DNA from 3 places in the Pseudoalteromonas sp. SG45-2 genome. Region 1 is predicted to be linked to each of the others. Evidence: predicted binding sites of a transcription regulator. Region 1 holds the regulator's gene; each other region holds the start of a gene.

Region 1 (3,185 bases):
ACTTTCGTGAACAAGCACTACATTATCACTCACATCCCGTACCTGGTAAAATTAGCATTGAGCTAACAAAACCAGCTGAAACAGTTCAAGACTTAGCCCTAGCTTATAGCCCAGGTGTCGCTGAGCCTGTACGTGAAATTGCCGCAGATCCTGCAAATGCATATAAATATACCGGTAAAGGTAACATGGTTGCGGTTATCACTAATGGTACTGCAATTTTGGGCTTGGGTAATTTAGGTCCTTTAGCGTCTAAACCAGTAATGGAAGGCAAGGCGTTATTGTTTAAACGTTTTGCAGGGCTTGATTCTATTGATATTGAAGTAAAGCACAAAACAACAGAAGACTTTATTAACACGGTTGCCAATATTGCTGACACATTCGGTGGTATTAACCTTGAAGATATTAAAGCACCAGAGTGTTTTGAAATTGAAAAAGCATTAATAGAGCGTTGTAGCATTCCTGTTTTTCATGACGACCAACACGGCACCGCCATTGTTACGGCTGCCGGCATGTTAAATGCACTAGAAGTACAAGGTAAATCAATTGAAGATGCAATAATTGTATGTTTAGGTGCAGGCGCTGCTGCAGTTGCGTGTATGGAACTGTTAATTAAGTGTGGTGCACTGCGTGAACACATTTATATGCTTGACCGCAAAGGTGTTATTCATACTCGTCGCGATGATTTAAATGAATATAAACAGCTTTTTGCTAACAATACCGATAAACGCACATTGCAAGATGTAATTGCAGATGCTGATGTGTTTGTTGGTGTTTCGGGTCCTAACTTGTTAGCTGCCGAAGATTTAAAACTAATGGCAGAAAAGCCGGTCGTGTTTGCATGTTCAAACCCAGATCCAGAGATCGATCCTGCACTTGCACACGGCGCACGCAATGATTTAATTATGGCAACAGGGCGCTCTGATTACCCTAACCAAGTAAATAATGTTTTATGTTTTCCGTTTATTTTCCGTGGTGCACTTGATGTACGTGCAAGCGCGATTAACGATGAAATGAAAATTGCTGCAGTTGAGGCTATTCGTAGTATTGCCAAAGAGCCTGTACCTGCAGAAGTTTTAAAAGCCGCAGGCGTAGATAAGCTAGAGTTTGGTGCGCAGTATATTATTCCAAAACCAATGGATCCGCGCTTACTACCGCGTATAGCTAAAGCTGTAGCACTTGCTGCGGTAGAGTCGGGTGTTGCGCAAATTGACTTGCCTGAAAATTATATGGCGTAATATATAACGCTTAAACAAAAAAACCTCAGCAATGCTGAGGTTTTTTGATTAAAAAGGTAACGATTTATTCTTCGTTTAAAATAGGCACTTCTAAACCCATTTCTTGCATTATCTTTTTAACTTCTTCTGGTACTTTTTCTGCGTTGTCTTTACGTAGGTCATCGTCATTTGGTAAAGGTTGGCCAGTAAATGCATGCAAAAACGCCTCACATAGCAATTCACTATTTGTTGCATGGCGAAGGTTGTTGATTTGACGACGCGTACGCTCATCCGTTAAAACTTTTAATACATTTAGCGGGATCGAAACGGTGATCTTTTTAACTTGCTCTGATTTTTTCCCGTGTTCTGCGTATGGGTGAATATACTCACCATTCCATTTAGCCATAAGATGTATCGTTGCCTCAGATTATTAATTTCTCACACGGTATAAAAAGCGTGTAAATATGCGTGAAATTCTATCGATTTAAAAAAGATAGTCAAATAATAGATACCGATCTATCTTAATAAGCCTATTTGGGATGTAAAAATAAGCTCACTTTTGTGAGCTAAAATGTGGTACTAGCAAACGCCTTTCCTAACTTTAGCCATCTAGAGCTTTAAAATACTTTGACTTATTAAAACGGATAACTTACTCTTTTAGACGTCTAAACATCCAAATTAATCAGGTGACGAATATGAGCGAAAAAAACAAAGCGACCATTGCTGTACGTAACGGCGTTGATGCTGATAAACATCATGGTGCAGTGGTGCCGCCAATTTATTTATCAACGACTTATTCGTTTGCCGACTTTGATACTAAGCGTGAGTATGATTATGGCCGCAGTGGTAACCCTAATCGTGATATTTTAGCAGAGACGCTTGCTAAGCTTGAAGGTGGCGCTCGTGGCATAATTACGGCCACTGGTATGGCTGCCGTGCATTTAGCTACTCAGCTACTTAACAGTGACGACACGTTAGTAATTCCACATGATTGTTATGGTGGAAGCTATCGTTTATTTACATCGTTACAAAAACGCGGACTATTGAAGCTTGAAGTATTAGATTTAACAAAAGAAGAAAGCCTTCAACAAATTTTAGCAATTAAACCTAAACTTATTTGGATAGAGACTCCAAGTAACCCAGTACTTCGTTTAACCGATATTAAAGCGGTTACCGATGTTGCTAAGCAATGCGGTGCATTGGTTGCCGCAGATAACACGTTTTTGTCTCCTGCCTTACAAAACCCTATTAAGTTTGGTGTAGATATTGTGGTGCATTCAACTACTAAATATATTAACGGGCACTCAGATGTAGTGGGCGGCGCTGTTATTGCTGCAACACAAGAGCTTGGTGATGAGCTTGCTTGGTGGGCAAATAATATTGGTATTACGGGCGCCCCTTTTGATAGTTATTTAACGCTTCGTGGTCTACGTACTTTAAATGTGCGCTTAAGGCAGCACCAAGAAAATGCGCTAGCAATAGCTAAGTACCTTGAAAGTTCCAATTTTGTAAGCCAAGTTTACTATCCTGGACTTGAGTCGCATCCTCAACATGAACTTGCTAAAGCACAACAACTTGGCTTTGGTGGCATGGTTAGTTTTGATATTAAAGGCGATATAAACGACGCGGCAGCATTTTTAACTAGCCTTAAAACGTTTAGTTTAGCTGAGTCACTAGGTGGCGTAGAGAGCTTAATTTGTCACCCTGCAACTATGACGCACGCAGGTATGGAGGCAAAGGCACGTTTAGAAGCGGGTGTGGGCGATACGCTTATTCGTATTTCGGTTGGGATTGAAGATATACACGATTTAATAGCTGACTTTGAACGAGTATTTGAACTTGTAAAACCAGGGCAAAATAAAAATGTTGGCCGTGTAGGCAAAGGTGCTGGCACTTCTGGTGGAAACGTTAAATTAAGTGCAGCCCGTCCAGCGCTTTGGTAATTAATACCAATCCGCAATAATACCTAAT
Region 2 (3,185 bases), on a different contig from region 1:
CAGCCGCGCCGGTATTGAATAAAAAGTTAACATCGATTAATGGCGAGCTATTGGTTTTATCAAGTACTTTAAATGTAGGCTTCGCAGGTGCTTGTTCAAGCTTTGCAGTAAGCGCATTTAAATTAACTTCTTGCTCAAAACCTGGGGCTTTATCAAGTGCCGACATTGTTAATGTGGTACGTGCGTTATCAGTAAAGTATTTATTAGCAACGGCTTTAATATCTGCGCTGGTGATGTTATCTGCCGATTTATACAGCTGGTTTATAACCTCAGGATCGCGCTCAAAATGCATGTAGCTGGCAAGGGTTGATGCAATCGCTTGCGACGAATCTAAGCCATTAATAAAGCTGTATTTAAGATTCGATTTTAAATCACTTAGCTTTTGCTCATCAACAAGCTCAGTGCGTGCTTTTGCATAAGTTCGATTAATGGCATCGCGCGCAGTGGCTAAATCGCCTGCGTTTTCTACTTTAACAAATACGTGTAATAAACCCGGATCTTTAGTCTCTGGGTTATAGGTAAACATTTGGCTGGCAATTTGTTTGTCGACCACTAGCTCTTGATATAAATCTGAATTACTAGAAAAATAAAGCTGTGAGATTAAATCAAGCGCCGCTCTGTCTTTTTTAGCAGGCTCCCACGCAGCGCCTTTGTACGATACGAGTAACCAATGCCCTGGTAGCGCTTCATCTTGCTGGTGTAAATATTTTGGTGCTTGTTGAACAGGTTCTGCTTTAATGTCAGCAACATAGTTACCCTTTTTCCAGCTGCCCCAATGCTTTTTAACCATTGCCATTGTTGCTTGTGGGTCTACATCGCCCACGATGACAAGTGACACATACTCAGGCTTATAAAACTTAGCAAAAAATTCTTTACCATAGGCCATTTGATCAGGCATGGCTTCTATGTCTTTAAAAAAGCCCATAGTGGTGTGTTTATACGTGTGCTTATCAAACGCTTTTTCGCGTACAGCGCTTAATAATTTACGAATTGGGCTCGCGTTGTTTTTTAAGTACTCACCTTTTACTGTTTGCGCTTCTGTTCTAAATTGCTCTTCGGTGTAGGTTAAGTTTTGAAAAATATCAGCTTCAAGCTCAAGTACTTTATCAAGGTGCTGCTTTGAAAAGTTTAAATGGTAATTTGTGTAATCGTTTGTTGTATATGCGCGGTTATCAACACCTGAATTTTTTAATATGTCTGAGTACACATCTTCAGGGTATTTTTGTGAGCCTTTAAACATCATGTGTTCAAAAAAGTGAGCAAAGCCTGTTTTGCCCTCTTCAACTTCGTTACGCGATCCAACCGATACCGGAATTTGCAGCGACACTACATCAGGGTAATCGGTTTTAACAACCATGACACGTAAGCCGTTTTCTAGCTCTTCAATTAAGTAATCTTGTGAAAAAACACGGTCATCAGCTTTATTTACTTGTTCTTGTTGTGCTGTTGTCTGCGTGCTTTGGTTTTGTTGCATGGCGCAACCTGTTAACGCCAGCGATACCGCTAAGCTGGTTGCTAATAATTTAAATTTCATTGTTGTCCCTTTTTAAATTGAGCAAATTTGTTGTCAGATTTAACTCTTTAATTATGCCCCAAAGCCAATAAATATAAGAGCCCCAAGGGAATTTATTGTGTAAACAACTGTGTCAATTATAAATTATGGGAACAAGCACTATGAATAAACATCATGTTAATTGAAAAACTTTCATTAAATAAATCTATCTAGACGTCTAAATGGCTGCTATATTAAATCCATCAAAACAAACTTAGCTGGAATGAGGATTATGGCTTTATCACTAAAAGAGAAGATAGTGGACACCAATCAAGGTGTTTATCTTATTGGTACTACCCCGCCTAAAATTGGCACCGATAAAGCGCAATTAAAAACCATTGCAGAAAAGCTATTAGGTCGCTTACACGAAATTGAATACGACGGCGTGATAATTTACGACATTCAAGACGAAAGCAGCCGAACTAATCAAGACCGTCCATTTGCGTTTAAACAAACCGTTGATCCGCGTGAATACAGCCATTTACTTCGTAATTTATCTGCACAAGATGTAATTACTTATAAAAGTGTGGCGCAGCGTGGCGTAGGCGAATTTAAAGATTGGCTAAGTGAAACTAAAAACGACTACGATTTACAAAATGTTGTTTTAGTAGGTAGCCCATCATCGATAGGCGATATAAAGCTAAGCCTGCCAGATGCTTATAAAGCATTGGCTGAGCAATCAGATGATTTCTTTTTAGGTGGCGTTACGATTGCTGAACGCCATTCAAGTAAACGAAATGAGCACGAACGATTAATAGAAAAAACAGCACAAGGTTGTCAGTTTTTTATATCGCAAGCTGTTTACGATGCACAAGCGACTATAGAGCTAATTACTAGCTACGCACGTACATGTAAAGCGCAGGGTATTACACCACAACGTATTATATTAACGTTTACCCCGTGCGGCGGCGAAAAAACCTTAGAATTTATGCAATGGTTGGGTATCTCAGTGCCAGAGGCAACAAAATGGCGCATGCTTGATGCAGACAATACATTAAGCGAATCGGTCCGTATTTGCCGCGAAAACCTCGACTTAATACTTAAAAGCTGTGCGCATTTAGATGTACCGCTGGGCTTAAATATTGAAAGCTTAACAAACCGTAAAGAAGAAATTGATGCATCAATTAACTTATACCGTTTATTAAAAGCTATTATGGAATTAAACCTTGCTGAAAAGCTAATAGCTTAAAGGCTAGGTAAGAGCTAATTAACACCCTTCTTGGCAAGCCTCATGGCTTGCTTTTTTATGTCCGTACTTTGAAAAATAAATTAAGAAGTACAAGTAAAAATTTGCAGCTTAAGCTATTCATTGAAGCTATTTTTGGTTATTACTCTCAAGCCTTTTTAAGGCAAACCCCATAGAGGAGCACATAACACCAAAAATAATTCCCTCATCAGATATAAATCTAATGCTAGGAAGCGCTTCAAATAAGCTTATTATTGCTAATGAAAAAATAAAACCTATCGCAGAAAAAACCAGCCAAGTTTTTGTGGCATGAGTCATGACGAACTTCCTTTTATTATTGTGCTTTTTTAGCGAGCCTATACGCTTGTTTATTTTTATACATTGCGTGGTCTGCATCATTTAATAGCGCTTCAAAGGGCTGCTTTTGTTTATTAGTAAAACTATAAC
Region 3 (3,185 bases), on a different contig from region 1:
TTCAAGCTCTGGCAATTGGCGTGGTTTAACGCCCGCTAGACCTTTTGCAAAAGCACGAATATGCGCAGGCGTGGTGCCACAACATCCACCTACTATATTAATAAAGCCCGATTTACCCCAATCGATAATTTCGGCTGCCATTTCAGGCGCTTCTAAGTCGTATTCACCAAACTCATTAGGCAAGCCCGCATTAGGGTGTACCGATGTAAAGGTTTCGCACACGCGCGAAAGCTCTTCTACATATTGGCGCAGTAAATCAGGGCCAAGCGCGCAGTTTAAACCAATCGAAATAGGCTTAATATGGCGAATAGAGTTATAAAATGCTTCGGTTGTTTGCCCAGAAAGCGTACGGCCAGAAGCGTCAGTAATAGTGCCCGAGATCATAACTGGTAATGTGCGCCCTGCTTGTTCAAAGGCTTCTTCTACACCAAACGAGGCGGCTTTTGCATTAAGCGTGTCGAATATAGTTTCGATTAGTATTAAATCGGCGCCGCCTTCCATTAATGCAAGGGTAGACTCTACATACGCAGTAACTAGCTTATCAAAAGTAACGTTTCGGTAACCCGGATCGTTTACGTCTGGCGAAATTGAACACGTTTTAGATGTCGGCCCTAAAACACCGGCTACATAGCGCGGTTTTTCTGGCGTTTTAGCCGTAAATTCATCGCAAATTGCGCGTGCTAATTTAGCCGACTCTAGGTTTATTTCACGGCTTAGGTTTGCCATGTCGTAATCTTCCATCGAAATAGTGGTCGAGTTAAACGTGTTGGTTTCGATAATATCGGCGCCCGCTGATAAAAAACCACGATGAATATCAGTGATTAAGTCGGGCTTGGTTAGGCTTAATAAATCGTTATTACCTTTAATTAATACATGCCAGTCTTTAAAACGCTCTCCGCGATAGTCTTCTTCTTCTAGCTTATGATCTTGGATCATGGTGCCCATTGCGCCATCTAAAATTAAAATGCGTTCTTTTAATGCGGCACTTATTTCGGCTTGCTTATTATTTGTAGGCGCGTTATTCGGCATAGTTGTTAGTCCTCACGTCTTGGCTAACTAAATTAATATCATACGGTGTGGTTTGGTACACGTAGTAATTTAACCAGTTCGAAAAAAGTAAAAAAGCATGGCTTTGCCACGTTTTTGAAGGTTGTTTGGTTGCATCGTCATCCGGAAAGTAATTTTCGGGCTTTGGTGCATTAGGGCTTTTTTTACAATCGCGCTCGTATTCTGCTTTTAGCGAGTCGGCGTCGTACTCTGGGTGGCCGGTTATAAACACTTGACTACCCGATTTATTTTTAAGTAAGTAAGCCCCTACTCGCTCAGAACCTGCCAGTACAACGAGTTCTTCACAGGCGTTTATTTTATTTATATCAATATGGCCGTAGCGTGAGTGCGGTACCAAAAAGGTATCGTCGAATCCGCGAGTCAGTGCGCCGTGATCAAAATAACACTGGTGAGTAAATACGCCACACAGTTTATCGTCTTTTAAATCGCGTTTTAAATTGTAACGGTGATATAACGCTGCATGCGCTGCCCAACACGAAAATAACGTAGAGGTAACGTGTTGCTCAGCCCAATCAATAATAACCTTTAACTCATCCCAATACGCTACATCGTCGTATTCTAAATGCGCAAGTGGCGCACCGGTTACTATTAACGCATCGTAATTGTTGTCTTTAACCTCAGAAAAGTAACGGTAAAAGGTATCAAGGTGCTCTTCTGAGTTGCTGCTACTGCGGTGAGTGTCGAGGCGCAGTAGTTCTACGTTTACTTGCAAAGGTGAGTTGGCAAGTAAGCGAATAAACTGAACTTCGGTTTCTACTTTATTAGGCATTAAGTTTAAAATAGCCAAACGCATTGGGCGTATTTCTTGCGTTTTTGCACGACTTTTTGGCATTACAAATACGTTTTCTTGACGTAAACGTGCAATTGCCGGCAACTCGTCTTTTACTGTAATTGGCATACTTTACTCCTGCTCATAAAAACCGAGGCTTAATTATGAACTGAAAGTAAAAAATATCAACCTCTAGATGTATAGATGTCCAAATGAAATTATTCATGATTTTTTTAAGACTTACTAAAAGTTATAGATGAGGGGCAGTGCATTTATATTGAAGTACTTTGTTTTAGTGAATTGAAATAGCGCCACTAAAATCAGTAGCGCTATTATAATTAAAAACGATAATTTACAGATAAATTAAGAGCGTAAATATCGCCTTCATTTGTATCAAAATATTGGTATTCAGCACTTACTTGCCAGCGTTGAGTTAGCCTAAAGTCAATGCCGGTTCCGTACGTTACGCCGCCTTCGTCGTAGTTTTGCTCAGTTATTAGCGTAGAATTTGTATCTGTGCCAGTTATTGATTCTGCAAGGTTTTTTAAGTCGCCTTCATTGTAACTTAATTTATTTCTACCATAGCCACCAAATAAAAACACATCAGCTCGAGATGAAATTGGATAATTAGCTTTTACAAATATACTTGTTTGCAAATCAAGGCTTGAATCGATTTCGCTCTTAATGAATTCTGAACTCAGCGAACCGTCCTGTGGGTTCTGAGTGTAAACAATTCCGTTTAGAGGCGTTGACTCATCATTTAACCCAAAACCTATACGCCCTTCTAATGCAAAGTAACGCGAAAACTGATATCCAAACCGGCCGTAAAGCGTTGTAAACTGTATGCTATCACTCTCGTATACATCAATTTGCGTAGACCCTATGCCTATTCCTTGGTAATAACCATTTACGTGGAGTATGTCTGCTTGGCTCGAAAATGAGTATAAACCTAAAAGTAATGCCCCTAACCTTGTAACTATTTTCATGTTCATTCCTTTAAACCTTTGTAATATTTAATAATGTGATGTTTAACAACAAACTAAGTGTGGCCTGCCTATATAACTTGCTTATACTTTACAGCTTGTAAATATACTGTACCACTTTTGTTAAAAATGAAATGTATTTGAACAATATAAAACAATAGATTACAGAATTTTACACAATAGAAATCCTGTAATAGTAGTGTTTTTAACGAGCAATCAAAACAAAGTACCGCTTAGGTAAGTGTATTGTTCTATACAGCATTCGTTGACTGTTTCACCCGTCAGCCACTACAATACAACATTGAAATTTTTATTATTATTTGAAGGCTTTCCTCCATGGTTTTACCTGATAAATTTATATTCTC

What was found. Region 1 encodes MetJ, which represses methionine synthesis genes. Its sites were predicted from a motif close to TAGACGTCTAGACGTCTA; they were not measured.
Positions count from the first base shown of each region.
Region 2: a site for MetJ is predicted at 1,724-1,741, ahead of H5116_RS10240 (methylenetetrahydrofolate reductase). Genes of this name have one in related genera too.
Region 3: a site for MetJ is predicted at 2,031-2,048, ahead of metA (homoserine O-succinyltransferase). Genes of this name have one in related genera too.

Region 1 is NZ_JACJEO010000020.1:72,111-75,295, forward strand. Features, by position in the region: gene H5116_RS14985 (malic enzyme-like NAD(P)-binding protein) at 1-1,235, shown strand, start outside; gene metJ (met regulon transcriptional regulator MetJ) at 1,300-1,620, opposite strand; gene metB (cystathionine gamma-synthase) at 1,910-3,157, shown strand.
Region 2 is NZ_JACJEO010000012.1:5,031-8,215, reverse strand. Features, by position in the region: gene H5116_RS10245 (pitrilysin family protein) at 1-1,534, opposite strand, end outside; gene H5116_RS10240 (methylenetetrahydrofolate reductase) at 1,785-2,741, shown strand; gene H5116_RS10235 (hypothetical protein) at 2,868-3,056, opposite strand; gene H5116_RS10230 (sensor domain-containing diguanylate cyclase) at 3,073-3,185, opposite strand, start outside.
Region 3 is NZ_JACJEO010000002.1:135,082-138,266, forward strand. Features, by position in the region: gene H5116_RS01810 (homocysteine S-methyltransferase family protein) at 1-1,029, opposite strand, end outside; gene metA (homoserine O-succinyltransferase) at 1,019-1,966, opposite strand; gene H5116_RS01820 (porin family protein) at 2,176-2,823, opposite strand; gene ettA (energy-dependent translational throttle protein EttA) at 3,157-3,185, shown strand, end outside.